DNA from 3 places in the Desulfosarcina variabilis str. Montpellier genome. Region 2 is predicted to be linked to each of the others. Evidence: predicted binding sites of a transcription regulator. Region 2 holds the regulator's gene; each other region holds the start of a gene.
The links. The regulator sigma-54, encoded in region 2, starts transcription at its own class of promoters, with help from an activator protein. The targets are predictions, from matches to a motif close to TNTGGCACANTTTCTGCTNT.

Region 1 (6,948 bases), 1.7 Mb from region 2:
GGTCTTGATATTCGCAATTCCGGCTTTTGCGGATAAACGAATCGTTGAATTCAGTTCTACGGAAACACCGCCCTTCTGGTCTGCCAATTTGCCTGAAGATGGAATGGCCGGTGAGATACTTCATGCCATATCAAAAGAAATCGGCGTGAAAAGCGTTATCAAATATATTCCCATGGAAAGAATCAGAAAAAATTTGACCAGCAACCATGTGGGCAACCCGGAAATCTTTTCCGGCCAGGAGTTTAGCGCGATTGTCACGATTGCTGTTTTTCGGGTCGCTTTTTTCTACTATCGGCCCAACCACAAAAAAGAAATCCATTATACAGGGTTGGATGATATTAAAGGCTTTAAGCTTGGCATTATCAGGGGAACACTGGGAGATGTATCTTTTCTGCATGAAAAAGGCATTGAGGTCGAGCCCAGCAATTCGGAAATTTCTTTGATTAAAAAATTAAGATACGGACGAATCGATTTGTGCAGTATGGTCAAGCTAACCGGATTTTATAAAATCAACAGCATTTTTCCAGAAGATGCCGAGAATTTTGCGTACTTTGATATTAAAGGGTCAGTGCGCCCGATTACCATCATGATCGACAAGACCTATCCGGACGGAAGAGATCTCGGGGAAAAATACAGCAATGGATTGGAACGTATAATTGAAAGCGGGGCATATACAGCAATTTTAGAAAAATACTACGGCCGGGGAAAAATACCCAGAGACTGGTTTATGCAGTTGGAAAAATTTAAGGTCAGTCAAGCCCGCCATTAGGGGTGCAGGTAAAAAATAATTACCCCAGATTGCGCCGGATTTGCGCCTCGTCTACAAGGCGCATCCGCCGGTGCATATTTGGAATCTGTGCCGGCGGATGGAACGCTGTAGACGGTTGTAAGGACAAGCAGGATGGGGTAATTATTTTTTACCTGCGCCCTAATATTACTCTACCATCGTGACGCACAGCATAAAATGTGAGCATTTTGAGACAGTTGTAGGCGCTGTTAGCGGACCTTAGACGGATTTATCAAACAGGTTCTTACCCAGCGGGATTCCTCCTTATCTGAGTGCCTGGTCGAGAACATTTCTTGGATCATCCTTCGCGAACCACTCGAACAACTTGCGCATTGCATCACTGTTAGCGCCGGCATTACGTTCCTCATTGTTAGAGAACAACAGGTCGATGACTTTGAGGATTTCCTGTTTGCTGAGATTATCAACCGGACAACCCTTCGGTCGGTACCATCGCCTTGGCTTTAAGTAAAAGGTTTTGGGGTCGCGGATTTCGATATTTTCCGGCATCATCCAATGTGTTCCGAATGCACTGGAAATACGCAATACCTTGGGCATTGGAAGGTAAACAATCTCGACTCCAGGCCGTGTATCCGGCCCTTTGGCCGGACGCTTTCCGGAGAGCTTACGGTAAGCCCAGTCAATTTCCCGCGTCAGTTCCCCGATCAGTTTTGAAGCAATGCTGGCTTTTGCACCGCCTAAGGCACCGACTCCGCGGTCCTCCTTGTACCCTTCGGAGAAAGCCGAGGCGTCGGCCACTAGCACCTTGACAGGCGGCAGCGGGCTGTCAGGCGTTGGCTGATTGATGATCGAGGCACGTAAAGTCAGCAATAGCGATATCAGCGCACGATTCTCCACCGCACCGCCGTCGGTCACATAATATCGGTTATTCTTACCATTACGCTCAAAATCGACGGCTGCATTTGAGAACACGGGCGGGAAGTTGGCGCTAAGCGAGGCAGCGGCCGGCAGCAGGATCATCGGATCGTGGTGGATCGAATAGGGCATATCGATATTCCAGCCGTCCGTGATACTCGAAACGGACATTTCAGTCATGGCCGCTATGTTGGTCAACGCAAGGCGGCTGCCGGCGGTCGAGCTGGTCGCACATTTTCGCATCTCGCCGTGTATTTCAAAGCATTTTGACTGAATCGGATCATCCCCGTTATAACTACCCACAACCGCAGTGTTAAAGATCAATCCCATGCCCCATTTTTCGGCCACATATCCAAGTCTCGCCTGATCATTTCCAATCGTTTTCCCGGTTACACCCGCCGTATCGGTACGCATCCCATTGATGAACCGGCGTTCAAACGATTCAGTCAGCAGTTGCCCCAGACGTGTTCCATAGAGAAAACGCTTTTCTCCGGCGCCTGCTAAAACGTCTCTGATATATGGCTCGGCCATGGCGCTTCGGTATTGCTGCCATGGGATACCGTCGTCGGATAGAGATCCACGGTGCGCTGAGAAATAGGCGATACTGGCACTGCCGCCGGAAACGCCACTAAGCATCACGACACGATCCAGCATACCCCGCTGTTGGATCTCGCGCAGCAAGCTGTAAGTATACAATGCCGCCCGTGTTCCACCGCCCGAGGCGGCAATCGCCAATACCGGTCCGCCGTTTGCCAGGCGTTTAATCTCTTGATAGAGATCGACGACCTGGCGACTGTTTTTCAAAGGCTCCTGATGGATTGTCAATCCCGCTTGCTGCTCCATATTGAATACAGAATAAGTCATAACGGACAGAGCCACCACGAGCAGAAATGCAGGAATCGTGTGATACAAAACCACTCGTTGCTCCAGCGTTTCCAGATGGTGGTCCGCAATGTTGGCCGTTTCCCACCGATCCTCATTCCCATCCGTATGTGCCGCACGTGCCCGTCCGAAGAGCTGCTTGCTGATCGTACGGAACAGATCAATGGGTTGATAAGCTTGAAACTTCTTCGGTTGCTTGGGCGGGTCGTATGGAACCACTGCCAGAAACCGCCCGCCACCATGGACCTGGATCGCTCCCGAAACGGTAGTATCCCCTTTCAGGTAGTCGTACTTCACTTTGCCGGGGTGTTTTTTTTCCGGATCCAACAGACCGAGAAGAACCTCGCTGAGTGCCCGCTGAGTCCAATAGTCATAGAGCCACATGGTTAAATACAAGCATACCAGCAGAGCAATAATAGTCCAGCGGGAAGCACCGTCCAGCACCGTTGTAACGTAGCTCACCCCTAAAAGACGCGTGACGGCCAGCACGATGACCAACAAGGATAAAATTCTTGTTCCACCCGTGAAAAATCCCTTTTTTAAAAGGTATAGGAGTGCTGTGAGGCGCTTGTGATAATGCACTGCGGCCAAGATACTCCAGGAAAATGCCAAAATAATTAAAAGCCAGTACCAGTATCGGCTAGGGTCTAAAAACAATGTGGTAAAGGCGGGTGGATAAACCAGCATCAACGGCGTCAGCAGCGGTGCCAGGAAAATGGCGCGCAGGAAACGAGACATTTCAGGTGGTGAATTGAAGGGCTTGACGAACAGTTGGACGTTTCCAAGGTTTTTTAGGAAGCTGTCCCTGTATGCTTCACGCTTATTGTGAAACAATACATCGCCCAACAAACGATTAAATGGAAGCCCTAATGTCGATACCAGCAACACAAACGGCAACAGTATATGCGCGTATAGGGTTGGATCGACCTGGCGTGCTGAATCGCTGGCGATAAAATACAAGATTAAAGCGGTGCCTGCAAGAATCACCCACTGGGCAAATGCCAACCACAGCCCTTTGAATACGCGGCAGGAAAACAGGTGGATAATGATGGCCGCGCCGAGCCCGATCGCCAGCCACACGCCCCGCCAGCGATCGAAAATCAACGGTCCGTAAAACAGGAAAGCGAGTAACGGAACCGGCATCCATACCGGAATGCAAGAATAGCCTTCTGCCAGCTTCATTTTTTTTCGGAGCCCCTCCAGGTCGGCCCGGAAAAAACGGAGATCGAGCCATCTAAATTTGCGGTCTATCCAGAAAGGGAATTGGGCAAGATATTGCATAAGTTTTTTCATGGTTTGCCTCCAGATGTGTTCCTTAATCAGATGTATCGCAATTTCTGCCGGGGAGGATTCACGGAAAGGTTTTGGCCTGTGAACGGGCATTACCCATTTACCCTTATCTAATCGAATTTCCATTATTTTTACAATACAATTTTGTATGATTTTTTTGATTTTTTTTCAATTTTGTAGGTCCATGGTTTTACATCTATATGCGTTCTTGAAAAAATCGGCAATGTCATAAATCCATTGATAAGTAATGGATTTATGACATTGCCTGACATTAAAATGGTTGTAAAAAACAATATGGCGCGCTTCATGCTATGATAGGGCACATAACTGATGTCGCTCATCCTTGAGAGAGGATTGAAAAAAAAATAAAAAAAGCATTAATTTTATTGTCTGAAAGGAGACGATCATGTCCAAACAAGAAGTTGAAAGATTTTTAATTGCTGGTGGAGAAGATAAAGTCCTACGCCTTAAATACGATCAGATCGAAACCATGTCTGACTTTGTCGTTGCTGCTGTTGGAGATGGTTTTGACTTTACCGAAGACGATCTGAAGGTGGTATTGCGTGAGTCAGGCGATTGCTTCGACTCTTACGGGAACCCCCGCAAACGCGATATCTGGTGGTTCTGATAGAAGAGGGGAATTCCCTGGCGGAATTCCCCGTCCGTATTTGGATTTTTCAGGTGCTAACAGTTTTTGTTCAGTTCAAATTGGCCAATTCGGTCTTAACCAATTCATTATTCAAATCGATATAATTCAATAGACCGCAATGAGGGGGCAACGTTGCCGGTAGACACCATGGTTATCCGACGCAAGCCTGATCAAAGAATAAATCAGCGGCGGAATTTATTGCTTCCGTTGTGTTTTTTTGGGGTTCATCAATCGCTGATTATTGTGTCACTTGCAGGGTCAAATTCCATATATCTGGATCCCCTGTGCTAGTTGTAATAACAGGGCGTTTTGCAACGCCAAGTATTTTTTGGGTTTCATCTGGCATGGAAACATTCATGTAATCTTTTAGCTCACCCATAGTAACAATACCATCCTTTCTGCCTGCACTTTGAAAACCATCTGCGGCACCGCTTAAACCTTTCAGTAGGAAATGAGTGAATGCTCCATTTGTCCATGATGTATGTTCAATTGCTTGACGATCAGTATCGGCTCCCACTAAAAACACCCAACCCTTTGGAACTTTTTGATCACGTTTCATTTTGGCGATTTTCGGAACAATAGATATGCCACGCTTACCTCGAGTGATAAGTTTCCCCGCATGACAAGTGTCAGCCAGAAGAATGACATTTTTTGAGTCGATTTCTTCCAATGCCATCCTCACTTCATCCATCCTATAGCCTGTCGCAGGGACTGAAATATCTGTGTCATAAACTGCAAAATAAACTTTTTCTGGATCTTCAGGATCTGGGTAACCGTGTCCTGCCCAGAATAATAAAACCTGATCATCAGGTCCTGATTTAGTGAGCCATGATTTAAGGGCAATTATGACTTTTCTCTGGGTGGCGTCTTCATTTAATAGAAGCTTGATATGGCTTTCAGACCATCCAAGAGAGTAAAGGGCGTGAGCAAAATCTTTGGCATCATCATCTGCGAAGATAAGGTTTGGGAGGCCATTTGGGCCGGAATACTTATATTTGGAAATGCCGATTATTACAGCCCATTTATGGGATGGATTTTTTTTATGAAGGTTTCCCGTATTTGAAGCTGTTAGAGCAGCCTTTTTTGTGCTGTTTGAGTCTAATAAATATATTGACAACTTGTTAAATCCGTTATCTTTGGCCAAAGTAGATGCAAGCTTATTGTCGTTGCTTGTTAGCGCTTTATCTGCTCCGTTCTCAACTAAAAGCGTTGCCATTTCAGTATGGCCTTTAAGCGCAGCATAGTGTAATGGCGTATATGAGCTTTCTTGTCTCGCATTTACTATCGCTCCATTTTTTATTAGAATTTTTGCAACTTTAACATTATTATAAAGAGCCGCATAATGCAAAGTTGATTCGCCTCTATTTGTCTGAGAATTAACTTTTGCCCCAGATTTTATCAGTAAATTTATGGTATCTATTGCGTTCGAGAAGGCTGCTGCATGCATTGGTTTTAGACCATTATGATCTCCCAGTTCAGTATCAGCCCCATTATTAAGTAAATACTCAGCAACATCAAAAGAATCTTTAATTGCTGCATTTTCAAGTGCCGTATTTCCATTTTTTATGGATCTCTCATTAATATATTGTCCATCGGAAACTAATTTTTTTACAGTTTCAAGATCGTTTCTTGTTGCAGCCGTATGAAACCTTGAAATAGTTTTGGATGATTTAAGGTGCAGATCTGGACCGGATGTAGTGCATGATATTAAAAAAAAGCATATGATAAATAAAAACCCATTCCCTGTAATGTGTTTTGCTTTCATTTATTCACCCATTAATGTATAAGCTACCTCATTCCATCCATACCACCGTTATCTATCCGAATGGTTGTGTGCCGGGCACGGCACACATATTAAAAATGAGCTAAGGATCGTAGGTTAAATAAAAGCATTGGCGCATGTGTAAAGTCAAGTGGGTGATTTTTGCTCTGCCAAACCGTTACTTCTTTGAACGAGGATTATTCCTGCCGGCTCAAAAGCCTTCCCCTGATCAGCCGACTTGGCCAGGCGTAAATGAAAGCGAAGACTGAACCGCCTTGGTAAGCGATCCGTATGCCGGCTGGTGAGGGGAGGGGGGGCGTGAGGGAACTCCCTATCCCGATATCTAGTTTTTATTTCACTTTCATTTGTCTGGCCGAATAGCCTTTGGGGCTTTATTTTTTGTTAAAAATATAAATGGTATGGCTAACGGGCCAAAAATAGCACCCATAATTGCCCAAAATTTAGTATTTCCCCCTCTTTTATCAGCAATATTCCAAAGAAGAAATGCACATGCTATGCATATTATTGAAATGATGATCATACCTGTCATATTATTTCTCCTGAATTTCAGTTATAATCTCAGATCTTCCGATTACCACATCGGGCTGCGGAGAAGCGGCACACGTGGGCGAAAGCTATCTTGCGTGGACGGCTGTCTGCTGAATCCGCTTGATAAATGGCGCTTGCAAAATTGAATATTTGGGA
Region 2 (6,948 bases):
CTTTAATCGGCTGCCCTGGACCGGGCGGCTACTGTTTTGCTTTCTGTTGCTGATGTGCTGGCCCAGTTTCCGTCTGGTCGCGGATACGGATTCACCCAATCCGCCGGCTGATGCAATTGAAGGAAAAAGAATTGATATCACCGCCCAACGGCTGATATCGGATTCTGCAAACAACAACGCTGAGTTTGTTGGCGATGTGCGTTTGCGTCAGGGCGACACCGTGATTACTGCAGACAGCCTCAAACTTTTTTTCGGCGGCGAGTCAAAAACGGAGAATGCCTCGCCGGCTCAATCACTGGAAAAGTTGGTGGCCACCGGAAACGTGGAAATTAAATTTGACAATAGGCTTGCTGTTGCCCAGCAGGCAGTATATATAACAGCACAGCGTGTTCTGACCTTGACCGGTCCGGACGCCAAGATTACCAGTGGAGACAATACCATCAGCGGTGATACGATCACCTTTTACCGTGATAGCGGACGGTTTACTGTTGAAGGCGGGCCCAAAGGTCGGGTGAAGGCGATCATCCTCAATCCGGAAGACTCGGGCTTGGAGTAAGTGTGGAAGAGATGATGGCCACCCTGTCGGTTAGTGAACTGGTTAAGGTTTATCGAGGGCGACGGGTTGTGGATCAGGTCAGCCTGGGTGTGCAAAGCGGGCAGGTGATCGGCTTGTTAGGACCCAATGGAGCCGGTAAAACAACAACATTTTATATGACTGTTGGCCTGGTTAAACCCGATGCAGGCAAAATATTTCTTGATGAAAAAGACATCACGGAATATCCCATGCACATCCGGGCTAAATCGGGCGTTGGTTATTTGCCCCAGGAGGCGTCCATTTTTCGGAAGCTGACGGTTCGCCAAAATATCATGATCATTCTCGAAACCCTGCCGCTCAATCGGCGGCAGCGCAATGATCGAGCCGACAGCTTGCTGGAAGAATTGGGAATTACCCATGTGGCGGAATCCAAAGCGGCGGTACTTTCCGGTGGCGAACGCCGCCGCCTGGAAATATCCCGTGCCCTGGCCACCGATCCGGCGTTCATGCTTTTGGACGAACCGTTTGCCGGCATCGACCCGTTGGCAGTGATTGACATAAAAAAAATCATTGCCCATTTAAAGTCTCGTAATATTGGTATTCTGATTTCCGATCACAACGTCCGCGAAACCCTGGGGGCCTGTGATTCGGCTTTTATCTTGAGCGAAGGCAAGGTGATTGAAAACGGTACACCGGAGCATATAGCGACCAGTGCAATCGCCAAACGGATCTATTTAGGAGACGAATTTACACTCTAAGATGGCAATTGAACTCAGACAACAACTTAAACTAACCCAGCAGCTGATCATGACGCCACAGCTCCAGATGGCGATCAAATTACTACAGCTGTCCCGTCTAGAGCTGGTGGACACCATCCGGCAGGAGTTGGAAGAAAACCCAACGCTGGAAGAACTTCAGGAAACGCCCGATAAAACCAAGGATGGCGATACCGAAGAAACGCCTGCGCCCACCGTCGAAGAAGCCCGGGAAGTTACCATCGATGAAAAGATCAACGATGACATTGACTGGAGCAATTACATCGACGAGTATAATGCGCCGGGCAAGATCAATTTCGAGGGTGAGAATCGGGAAGCGCCGCAATATGAGGCTTTTGTTTCCTCAAAGGAATCACTCAGCGATCATCTGCTGTGGCAATTGTTGATGCTCTCGCCAACGGATATTGAAAAGCAGGTGGGCAGCCTGATCATCGGCAACCTCAATCGGGATGGCTACCTTCAGTTGTCGGTGGAAGAGTTGTCTGAACAAAGTGGGATTTCCATCGAAATGGTCGAGGATGTCCTGGAGACCATGCAGTCCTTTGACCCGGTGGGTGTCTGTGCCAGGGACTTGCGAGAATGCCTTTTGCTTCAGGCCCGCATGCTGGATCTGAACGACAGCCTGGTCACGGATATCATTTCCGATCATTTGAAAAACCTGGAAAACAAAAACTTCAAGGCGATCTGCAAGGCCTTGAAGGTCAAACAGAAAGATGTAATTACGGCCGTCAACGTGATTCGTGCGCTCGAGCCGAAACCTGGCCGGCAATTCAGTGAAGAAACCCCGCACTATATTATCCCGGATATTTACGTCTACAAAAGCGAAGATGATTTTGTGATTGTTTTGAATGACGATGGCATGCCCAAGTTGCGGGTCAACCCGTTTTACAAACGCGCGATTACCCGCCAAAATGAAGTCAGTGCCAACGCCAAGGATTACATTCGCGATAAAATGCGGTCCGCCGCCTGGCTGATTCGCAGTATCCACCAACGCCAGAAAACCATCTACAAGGTCATGGAAAGCATCCTCAAGTTTCAACGGGACTTTTTTGAAAAGGGTGTGGCGCATTTGAAGCCCATGGTCCTGCGCGATGTGGCTGAGGATATCAACATGCATGAATCCACCATCAGCCGGGTAACCACCAATAAATATGCCCATACGCCGCAGGGCATTTTTGAGCTCAAGTATTTTTTCAACAGTTCTATCAAGCGCGTCCACGGTGAGGACATCGCTTCGGCCAGCGTACAGGCCAAAATCAAAAAATTGATCGAAAGCGAAAATCCGAAAAAGCCTTTTAGTGACAGCAAGATGGCTGAAATGCTCAAAGCCGATAATATCGATATTGCCCGTCGAACCGTTGCCAAATACAGGGAGATGATGGGCATCTTATCCTCCAGCAAGCGCAAGCAGTTCTGATGGGATATCACCAATCGCCACTCGGGTTCGCATTTTGCCGCTTACACGGCCCGCAAAAAAGGATCACCCCTTTGCAGTTGAAATGGTCCGACAGCAGGAATTATCAAAGGAGGCCCAATGAATACATCCGTTAGATTCAAGAACCTCGAATCCTCCGATGCGCTTAAATCCTATGTCAGCGAGAAACTGGACCGCATGGACAAATATTTCAATGGACCCGCCGAGGCCAATGTCGTTCTCTCCATTGAAAAGTTTCGCCATAGCGCGGAAATCCATATTATCGGTGATCGGTTAGCCATCAATGGCAAGGAAGAAACAGAGGAAATGTATTCCGCCATTGACATGGTGCTGGACAAACTGGAAGTCCAGATTAAAAAAAATAAACAGAAAAGCCGGGACTATCGGGCCAAGGGAAAAACCGTTTCCCAACCGCTGGAAGAAACCGTCTTGGAAGAAACCGTCGATGACAGTACCCCCCCACCCCGTGTGCGGGTCCACAATATTGAATACAAACCCATGGATGTCGATGAAGCCGTCATGCAAATGGATTTGATCAAGGATAACTTTCTGGTATTTACCAATGCAAGGACCGACTGCGTCAATGTTCTTTATCGACAAAAGGATGGTAATTACGGTTTGATTCAACCCCGTCCGTAATTAACGATATAAAGATGCCGGATCAGGTAAAACAACGATGAAAATTCTGGATGTTCTCGATAAAGACGCGATTCAAGTGGATTTGCAAGCCAAGGATAAGATCGGCATTTTGAATGAATTGGTCACCCCCATTGCACGCATTACCGGTATCGACCAAAGTGAGATTGTTCGGGTTCTGATGGAGCGCGAACGCTTGGGGAGCACCGGCATTGGGGGCGGTATCGGCATTCCGCATGGTAAGCTGAAAAATCTGGAAAAACTGGTACTGGGATTCGGGTTGAGTCGGCAAGGTGTTGATTTCGAATCCATGGATGGCTATCCGACCCACTTGTTTTTTCTGTTGCTCACCCCTGAACACGCCACCGATCTTCATCTTAAGTTGCTGGCCCGTGTCTCCCGGCTGCTGAAGAAAGAACCGCTCAAGGAGATGATGATGAAAGCCACCAGCGCAGAGGAAGTCATTGATATCATCATCGAAGATGATGAGGACTTTTAGCCCCGTTGCAATCATCTAAGGCTATCGATACCCCCTATAATCGTGGGAGAGCCAGGCTGTGAAAGGTCCCACCATCACCGTCATTACAGGCAAATCCGGGTCCGGTAAAAGTACGGCCATGGCGGCTTTTGAGGATTCGGGCTACTACTGTGTGGATAACATGCCGGTTGCTTTACTACCGGCATTTCTCAAATTGCCCATTGACTATGGTGGAACGTTTGCCGGCCTGGCCCTTGGTATGGACCTGAGGGAAAAGGAATTCATCCACCAGTATGAGTCCGTCCTCAAACAATTAACGCGCAAAGGCTTTCGATTCCGGATCATCTTCATCGATGCGGATACAAAGTCCCTGCTTCGGCGATACAGTCAGACAAGGCGCAAGCATCCACTGGCCATCGACAAAAGCATCAGCGACGCCATCGACGAAGAAGCAGGCCTGTTGACCGAGCTAAAACACAGTGCCGATACCGTCATTGATACATCGGACCTGAATGTTCATGAGCTGAAAGCCATTATTCGCCAAATCGCCGATTCGGTGGGCGATGCTTCATCGCTTCGCGTTCATGTGCTTTCTTTTGGTTTCAAGTTCGGTTTACCCGTTCACGCCGATTTGGTGATGGATGTGCGTTTTCTAAAGAACCCCTATTTCGTTGAATCCCTGCGCGCCCTTAGCGGGAAAACCGAAAAAATACGAACTTTTGTCTTGAATAATGACCAAACCTGCTTATTTTTACATAAATATTTCGATCTTTTGGACACGTTGATTCCCCAATATGAAAATGAAGGCAAAGCATACCTCACCATTGCCATTGGCTGTACAGGAGGTCGTCACCGTTCCGTGGTGATTGCCAGGGAAATGTGTGATCATCTGACGGCATCGGGTTATAAAGCGGTACTAACCCATCGTGACATTGACAAATCCCGTGAATAGAATGCGAGAGGCCGTTTCTGTCACCCAAATTTACTATATGAAAGAATTTTGAGATATGATTGGCGTTTTAGTTGTTACGCATTGTCATCTTGGAGACGCATTGTTGGAAGCAGTGGACTTCATCCTGGGCGAGCGGCCGGAAGCCATGGCTGCGGTATCCATTGATCTGAATGAAAATGCAGATAAATTGCGCAATAAGCTCGCTGATGCAATCAAGAAATTGAAAAATGACGAAGGGACCCTGATCCTCACCGACATGTTTGGCGGAACGCCATCCAATCTGAGTTATTCGTTTCTCGAAGAAGGACGCATCGAAGTGGTCTCCGGGGTCAACCTGCCCATTCTCATCCGTGCGGCCAGTGCCCGTAAAAATCAGTCACTTGCGGAATTGGCAGCCAACATCGAGGCTTTTGGAAAAAAAAGTATCTCCATGGCCAGTGGCATATTAAAAGGAAACAAGCGGGGGTAATTGTTCATGCCTTTCACCACCAAACGGTTATTCAACCATGGGGAAACCCTGTAAGGAGGGCAAGATGAGCATAAAGATAGGGATCAACGGTTTTGGCAGAATCGGTCGCGTGGTTTTCCGTGCCGCCATGAAACATCCGGATGTTGAGGTCGTGGCGATCAATGATCTGACCGACGCGACGACCATGGCGCATCTACTTCAATATGACTCGGTTCACAACAAGTTGGACGGGGTTGTCCAGGCCAAGGAAGGCGCCATTGAAGTTGATGGCAAGGCTATTGCCTACACCGCCATCAAAGATCCGGAAAAAATACCGTGGAAGGATTACGGTGTGGACATCGCCTGTGAATGCACAGGGCTTTTCCGTGACCGGGACAACGCCGCCAAGCACCTTACCGCCGGTGCTCGAAAAGTGATTATTTCTGCTCCCGCCCAACGGCCGGATATCACCATTGTCATGGGGGTCAATGCCAACAATTACGATCCCAAACAGCACCATGTCATTTCCAACGCATCGTGCACCACCAATTGCCTGGCACCGGTCGCCAAGGTGCTCATGGAAAATTTCGGCATCCAAAGCGGTCTGATGACCACCATCCACTCCTATACCGGCGATCAACGCCTGCTTGACTTTCCCCACAAGGATCTTCGCCGTGCCAGAGCCGCCGCCCTGTCCATGATTCCCACCACCACAGGGGCAGCCAAAGCCGTGGCATTGGTACTTCCCGAACTGGAAGGAAAGCTCAATGGTCTGGCCATTCGGGTCCCCACGCCCAATGTGTCCATCGTCGATGTTGTCGTTAACGTCGAAAAAAGCGGTGTCACGACATCGGATGTCAATGAGGCGCTGAAAGAGGCTGCCGACGGACCACTCAATGGCATTTTGGGATACAGCGACCTGCCTCTGGTCTCCTCGGATTTCAATGGATGCCCGCTTTCATCCATTGTCGACGCCCAAACCACATATGCCGTGGACAAGATGATCAAGGTCCTGTCGTGGTACGACAATGAAACCGGTTACTCCAACCGGATGGTTGACCTTGCCGCCATGATCGGCAAGCAGCTGTAATCTATTGCCATCATAAATTTTTTAGTATATTTTTATAACACCTATTCCAACGCTATTGTCTGTATAGGCCAAAGGAGCATAGTTGATGAGCAGTCGAACGCCATTGATCGCGGGCAACTGGAAAATGCATAAATCCGGAACCCAAGCCATCGAATCCGCCGAGCGACTTAAAACCCTGGTTAACGCCGCCTCAGGCGTGGACATCATGATTGCACCGACATTCACCGCCCTGTTCCAGGTGGGCCAGGTACTTAAAGGCAGTCCTATCGCCCTGGGGGCCCAGAACATGCATTGGGAACAGCAAGGCGCCTTTACCGGTGAAATATCGGCGGATATGCTCGTTGATGCGGGCTGTAGCCAGGTTATCATCGGTCACTCCGAGCGGCGCCAGTATTTTGGTGAAACCGATGAGACCGTCAACCGCAAAATAAAGGCGGCCCTGCAGGCGAAATTGACCCCGGTATTTTGCATTGGTGAAACGGAATCTCAGCGATTAGCCGGAGAAACATTTTCTGTACTTGACAAACAGGTTCGAAATGGTCTAAAAAACTTTGTTTTTAATGATCTGGGCAATCTTATTATTGCCTATGAGCCGGTA
Region 3 (6,948 bases), 2.6 Mb from region 2:
CCCGAAGGATCGATAACGATGTTGCGGAAAAAACTGTAACGTGGCTTGGTTCTAACTTCGCCCACTTACGCCTCGTTCCCACGCAGAGCGCATCCCCGTCAAATTAACTGGTTCCCAAGCTCCGCTTGGGAGCCCTCATCACGTTCAAATGAACAGCTGTGCGCGCGCCCACATTTTCAGCATGGGAGCCCAATGAAAAACCCTTGGCGCTATATCTTCGTGGTCGTGGTCGTGATCGTAATTTCCTTTTCTCGATTACGATTACGACCACCGCTTCGCTGACAACGACCACGACTTGGGATTGCGTTGTCCCATGCCAGCATCCCAGGTTGGGTTGAGGTACGAAATCCAACAGATTGAAGGGCAAAGGACACTATATATAAAATTAGATCCGATCCACCACTTCACACTTCACACTTCACACTTAATCTTGCCCCCCCAACCTACTGTTTTATTATGGCGATTGACACAAAATAAACAAGTCGCTATACTCAAGTAAAAAAATCCCATCTCGATCACCGCTCCATTAACCAACGACAAATAGCAGATGAACTGTACCGGCAAACTGTATCTGTGGGGATTTTCATGATACTTGCATTTTTGCCTGGCATGGTCCATTACCACTGCCCATTCAATATTAACGATTTGTACTGAAATAACAAATTGTTAATCCCAATTGGATTCATCAGTGGGTTCGCCTGGCATATGCATAACCCAGAAAACAGGAGAATCATATGTCCCAAGATACCACACCGCCCATCAAGCATGGAGATCAAGCAATCAAACTCCCTGTGGGCGAGCCTGCATCCCTGACTTTTTCAAATGATCCAAAGGAAAAGGAAACCGAAGGCATCTTCGTGGGATCCGAGCCGCCTAAATACACCATTTTCCGTCTGCCATCTGATTTTAACAGTGCCTCGCTCAAAAAAGGACAGCCACTGGGGGTAAAGTGTGCCGCCTCGGGCAATGTATACACCTACAACGCTTCTGTGATGGATTATCTGGAAAAATATAAACTGGTTTTCATCTCCTATCCGCAAACGGTTGAACAGGTTCCCTTGCGCAAAGAGGACAGGATCGGTTGCTGCATTCCGGCAACGGCAAATGTTCAAAAAAGAGCCCTAAAGGGACTGGTCACCGATATCAGCTATCATGGTTGCCAGTTCAACGTAAAAATACCGCCGACCTTTAAACTTCAGCGGGTAAGTGTTCTGACGGACATCGATCTTTCTCTCTCTTTATCCGGCTATACGGACCCGCAAGCGCTAAAAGGAAAAGTGCGCAATACCAATTTTGACGAATTCAGGATCGCTTTAGGGATCGAATTTGAAAAATTGGAAGACCAGTTCGTCAAACGGTTATCCGATTTTATCGAGCGTCTTAAAACCCTTCAGTAACACCATTTTTCAATCAACGCCCGTAGTTCTCTTTCCATTGGGCCTGAGAATTCTGTACAACCAAACGGTCTTGATCTTCCGTCTGGATGACGTTATGGTATGCACTTGTAAATCAAGTGCGGCGGGCATTGCGTCCGGATTCAGATACGATCCGGACAACTCGGGTCAAATCGCTCGTTTTCTCACCGAAGCCAACATTGAATCATTAGATGATTGTATTCTTATGAGCAAATCCTTTCGATTGCGCCCCTACCAGAAAAAGGCCGTTGCCGCCGTGGTTTCGGCATTTAAGGAAAAACACCAGCGACGGATGCTCTTGTATCTGCCCACCGGTGCCGGGAAAACCGTTATCGCGGCCCATATTATCAAGGCCTTACGCGCCACCAAGGACTTTGGCCGGGTGCTCTTCGTGTCCCATCGCCGGGAAATTATCGATCAGACCGCACGCACCATCCGGCGGCATCTTCCCGGCATCAAGGTACAGATCGACCAGGGGGCTCGCATTGCCCGGGGAAACAGCGCAGTCGTCCTGGCATCCGTGCAATCGCTGGTACGCCGAAAGGAAAATTATGACCCCAAGGCCCATGCGCTGATCATTTGCGATGAATGCCACCGGGCACTGGCGCCAAGCTGGGGAGAGGTGATCGATTACTTCCACACCCAGGCGGACCAGGACACCCTGCTGCTTGGCATGACGGCCACCCCCCAACGGACGGACGGCAAGTCCGCCTTGGACGTTTTTGGTCGATGTGCATTCGAGATTTCCCGAACCGATCTGGAAGATCTCGGTTACTTGGTGCCCATGCGCTATTTCACCATTCGAGGGAACCTGAACCTTTCCAAGGTCAAAATGGCGGCCGGTGATTTTCAGGTGCGCGCGCTTTCCAGGGTCATGAACACGCCCGCCACCAGGGCCTTGACCCTTAAAGCGTGGCTGGAACAGGGCGAGGGCAAAAAAACCATTGCCTTTTGCGCCGGTGTCGATCATGCCATGGATCTGGCCGCGGATCTTTCAGACCTTGGAATTCGAGCGGAGAAAATTGACGGTAAGACCAAAAATCGCGGTGAGATTTTAAAACGGTTCGCCGCAGGAAAAATACAGGTGCTTACCAATTACGGGGTGCTGACCGAAGGATTCGACGATCCATCCGTGGAATGCATCCTGATGGCCAGACCCACCACCTCCCCGCTGGTCTACACCCAGTGTGTGGGCCGCGGTTTACGCACGGCACCGGGCAAAACCACCTGCATCGTCATCGATATCGTCGATCGAAGCGCCCATCCCCTGCAATACGGAGCCACGCAGATGGCCGGCCTTTCCAAAGGCTGGCGCAGCCGCGGAGCGGATCCGTTTCGTCAGGCACACTCGTTTTCCGGCATCAAAGTCACCTGTCCCGACGCGTTTATGCGCCTTCGGGATGCAACCTGCCTGGAGGAAGTCCAATCAATTTTAATGAGCCTGCCGCCGGAAGTCGTTACCGCCGGTCTGGACGGCGAGCCGGTGCTCCATTACGAACCGGCCGAGGGAGAATGCACCGTCGACCAGGCCCGTGTGGCGGCCCGGGATATACTCAAACAGGCCGGCGTGGTCGGCGCCAGACTGCGTGCGGACGAAAATAGCCTGCGCATTTCATTCCGATCGCCGGAAACGGACAACGAACGATACGGCTACCTGAAGTGGCACATTGGGCGGGTCGCCGGACGGACGGTGATTTACGAACCACCCAAACGAAAACGTGATGTACCGCGTCCACGCACGCTTTTACGCTCGATGCTGCCCGATGGCTGTCGCATCAGCTACCTGGCTGCCAGTGAACAAAGCGATACGATCACGGCCAGCATTACCGGTTTGACACCGGCTGCGTTTAAGGACATTCAGGATGATTTTGAGAACGAATTCGGTATCCCGCTGGACCTGAAAGGACAGATGTCGCTTTTTTGATAGAATCCCCGGAGAAATTAGGAGGCATAGGAAGGGGTTGGGTTAAAAATTCGAAAATGAAGGCGCCTGCCCCAGGCAAGCGCCTTCTTTGAAAGGATTTTTCAGCTTAACTTTTTTTTGGCCTTGCGGGTGGTCCAGCCCACTCCCAGCAGGCCGCTTCCCAGCAGCATCAGGGTAGCCGGCTCGGGTGTGGGAACCGGATTATCCTGAGGGGTGGGGGGATTCCAATCCATACCGGGAATATCAAAGCCCATGTCGTCAATATGCAGCCCCTCCGGCGCCATGGGCGCCTCCCCGAATTCGGTCTGACGGGCAAAAACGGCAAATTCAAAAACCAGGTCGGCAAAATGGTAGCCCCGCAGCCTAAAGAATCTTCCATTTTGGCCCCAATCGCCCTGCATGACACTGACCCGGTCGATGCGCTCATCCATTCCTGCGAAAATGGACTCGGTGTCAAATAACAATGGGTCAAAATCGCTCCCGTCAGTAATGCTGGGAACCAGGCCGTCGAAATCAAAGGTGATGGCCTGGGCGTTGGTGTTGACGGTTAACATGAGGCCGACACTCAGTAAAATAATGCTTAATGTTTTCATTTGGCTCCCTCCTTTGTATCCTTTGATTTCATGTCGCCTGACTCCTTCCCCTGGTGGCTTGCTGTTGACCAATACCAAAGCAAAGCGTGTGCCACACAAATATTTATTAATATAACAGTTAGTTATAAATATTTTCCGACATTATTCAATCTTCCATCCTGCCTCAAAATAGAGCATGCGCCGCCCGAAATAATTGCTTAACAACTTGATATTATTTAATATTTTTATATATTTGCCTTAAAATGAAGCAACTTTATCAGGGGGCTAAAAAGATTCATCCTCCGGGGACAAATGGCGGAAAACAGGTGCGGATTTTTGATGGGTTAAACGGAAATGATAAGGCGGCCGGTCAAATAGGCAATCCGGATGCACCAGCATGGGTGCATCCGGAATTTTATTTTTTTCCAGTCAATCAAAGATCGTCCGTTGTGTCATCGGTGGAAATATAGCTTTTAATACAGCGGTCCTCCACCGGAAGCGTCATGATCGTTTCTCCGGCAGCGGTCTCGGCTTTCACGTAGTTGACGAAAGACAGGGCGTAGTCCAGATAGGTGTCAGTCCCCGGCCCGTTTTGTTCCTGCACCGTGGCGAAAGTGTCGTATCCATCGCGACCAGCGGCGATGTAATTGTTGGTCACAACGACATACACGGCATCATCGTTCAGGCTGGCATAAGTGCCCGTGGTCCGGTCTTTGACTTCGAGATTGCTCAAGCGGTTGCCGTAATCGCTTCGCGCATCCACATCGTATTTCAATGCATAGCAATAGGGAAAGGAACCGGTTGAGCCACCCTGGGCTATATTTTCGATGGCATCTTCCAAGACCTGCTTGATCTGAGCACCGGTCATTTCGATTTCGAACAAGGTGTTGGAAAAGGGCAAAAGGGTGTAGGCAGTGTCGTAGGTGATATCACCGGCCTCGACATTGATGCGCACACCGCCGGCATTCTGAATGCAGATGTCGGCATTGGGATCCAAATCATAAAACGCCTTGGCGACAATGGGGGCGATGTCGCTGCCCAGTTCCAGGGTGACGCCGCTGTATTCGTGGCCGGGAACCCGGTTGTGCATCAGGTCTTCACCGGCAGTGCCGATGACGATCGCTCCCAGGGCATCCACCTGTTCGGTATAACCGGCGATAATGCCGGCCACCGTCTCGTCTTCAGCGACCATCGTCAGTTTGTCGTCGGCCGTGATGGTTGTTATCAGCTGTGTCCGTTCATCGCCCGCAACGGTGTATTCGCCGTACTCTTCATCCTCACGAACGAAGGTATCGCCCAAAATCAGATGCGGCGTGCCGCTGCAGGCGTCGATTTTGTCCCCCATGAAGGTCACTTCCAGTTCTCCTAAAACCTTTCCGTATTCCCAGGCCTGGGCAATACAGACGTCATCACCGTCGGCGTTTTGAACGACGGTGGGGTAGTTGCCGGAGCTGTCGAGACCGTAGGCGTTAAAATCGCCCAGGAGGGTGTGCGAATCCCCGTCGACGATGACATCCAGATCCGTTACTGCCTGAGCCAGTTCAACGACATTCTCGTAACCGTAGTGGCTCAAAAGCACGATTTTGCCGACGCCTTCAGCCTTCAAACTGTCCACAGCCGCCTGAACCGAGGCAATCTCATCGGAAAAACTCACCTCATCGCTCGGTTGAGAAGATTCCATGGTCTTGCCGGCGATGGTTACCCCGATGATGCCGATGGTCTCACCGTCAACGCTGGTGGTGATATACGGTGAGAAGAGACCGTCCAGTACATGGCCTTCCGGCACCTCGATGTTGGCACTGATCACCGGCGTGTCCAGCTTGCCGATAAAATCCGCCAACCACTGATCACCATCGTCGAATTCGTGATTACCGATACACATGGCATCGAAGCCGATGGCGTTCATCACCTCCGCGTCGGCATCCTCTTCGAACAGGGTATAATACAAGGTCCCCTGCACTGCATCACCGGCGTGCAGCACCAGATGATTTTCATGTTCGGTGGACAGATCCTCGATCAGGGCCGCCATCCTGGCCATGCCGCCGATCTCGCAGCGGGTCTCTGTGCCGTCCACGTCCAGATCGAGTGAGTCGGTATCCAGGTGAGAATGAACGTCATTGACATGTAAAATGGTGACCGTAGATTGTGTGTTTTCAGTAGTGTCATCGCTGTCACCACAACCGGTAATGGCCAAAGTCGCCAGCATCAGGATGAGCGCCAACATGGCCAAAGGACGAATGGTCTTGTATTTTGGTTTCGATTTCATCTGCTTTCCCCTTGATTGAATGTTGTTCTACTTGGTTTCTAAACCGTAAACGTTTGTATATTCGAGATGCGTATTAGGGGGGTGTTAAGTCAGGATGAGAATTTTATTAGGGGACGGGGCTCAATAAAAATAGGGTTTATAATTGTAGATCCGGTATTCCGCTGGACCTGAAGGCGCAGATGTTGCTTTCTTAAAAAAAACCAGCAGAGAAGCAGTAGTGTTGAATCGACGTTAACCACCATTTACAAATTTAAACCCAAGCTTGCCAGTTGTCTCAAACCGCTTATTTTATATGCATGGTATATTGTGTTGAAGATAATGTTTTTGGCAAGGATAGAGGAGGGAAGCGGTATGATCAATACCGCGGCAACCGATAACGCATCCCAAAAACATTATCTTGAATGCTGGAGTTTGAATTCATAAAAAGGAGGCAACCATGACACAAGAAACATTGAGGGTTCCCAATATTTCCTGCGGACACTGCGTATCGGCCATCGAGTCTGAACTGGCCGATGTGGAAGGTGTGACGTCGGCAAAAGCCGATGCTGAGACCAAGACCGTTGTTGTCGAGTGGAACGACCCGGCATCCATTGAACAGATTCGGGCCGCGCTTTCTGAAATCAATTACCCGGCGCAATAGGCAAACCAATGGCCAATCAATCACTGACCTTGCCCGTCACCGGCATGACCTGCGCCAACTGCGCCATGAACATCGAGCGGGGCCTGAAAAAACTGCCCGGGGTGAACGAGGCCAATGTCAACTTTGCCGCC

Region 1: a site for sigma-54 is predicted at 4,126-4,145, ahead of Dvar_RS23830 (Nif11-like leader peptide family natural product precursor). Genes of this name have one in related genera too.
Region 3: a site for sigma-54 is predicted at 4,009-4,028, ahead of Dvar_RS28020 (PEP-CTERM sorting domain-containing protein). Genes of this name have one in related genera too.

The regions. Positions count from the first base shown of each region.
Region 1 covers NZ_CP159846.1:5,276,631-5,283,578, reverse strand. The annotation lists gene Dvar_RS23840 (substrate-binding periplasmic protein) at 1-769, shown strand, start outside; gene Dvar_RS23835 (hypothetical protein) at 1,052-3,835, opposite strand; gene Dvar_RS23830 (Nif11-like leader peptide family natural product precursor) at 4,239-4,460, shown strand; gene Dvar_RS23825 (ankyrin repeat domain-containing protein) at 4,720-6,246, opposite strand; gene Dvar_RS23820 (hypothetical protein) at 6,605-6,793, opposite strand.
Region 2 covers NZ_CP159846.1:3,588,421-3,595,368, reverse strand. The annotation lists gene lptA (lipopolysaccharide transport periplasmic protein LptA) at 1-556, shown strand, start outside; gene lptC (LPS export ABC transporter periplasmic protein LptC) at 1-6, shown strand, start outside; gene lptB (LPS export ABC transporter ATP-binding protein) at 571-1,293, shown strand; gene rpoN (RNA polymerase factor sigma-54) at 1,295-2,728, shown strand; gene hpf (ribosome hibernation-promoting factor, HPF/YfiA family) at 2,846-3,385, shown strand; gene Dvar_RS16310 (PTS sugar transporter subunit IIA) at 3,423-3,881, shown strand; gene rapZ (RNase adapter RapZ) at 3,940-4,812, shown strand; gene Dvar_RS16300 (PTS sugar transporter subunit IIA) at 4,868-5,281, shown strand; gene gap (type I glyceraldehyde-3-phosphate dehydrogenase) at 5,346-6,350, shown strand; gene tpiA (triose-phosphate isomerase) at 6,436-6,948, shown strand, end outside.
Region 3 covers NZ_CP159846.1:6,226,131-6,233,078, forward strand. The annotation lists gene Dvar_RS28010 (PilZ domain-containing protein) at 735-1,397, shown strand; gene Dvar_RS28015 (DEAD/DEAH box helicase) at 1,492-3,339, shown strand; gene Dvar_RS28020 (PEP-CTERM sorting domain-containing protein) at 3,441-3,932, opposite strand; gene nadN (NAD nucleotidase) at 4,345-6,177, opposite strand; gene Dvar_RS28030 (heavy-metal-associated domain-containing protein) at 6,614-6,817, shown strand; gene Dvar_RS28035 (heavy metal translocating P-type ATPase) at 6,826-6,948, shown strand, end outside.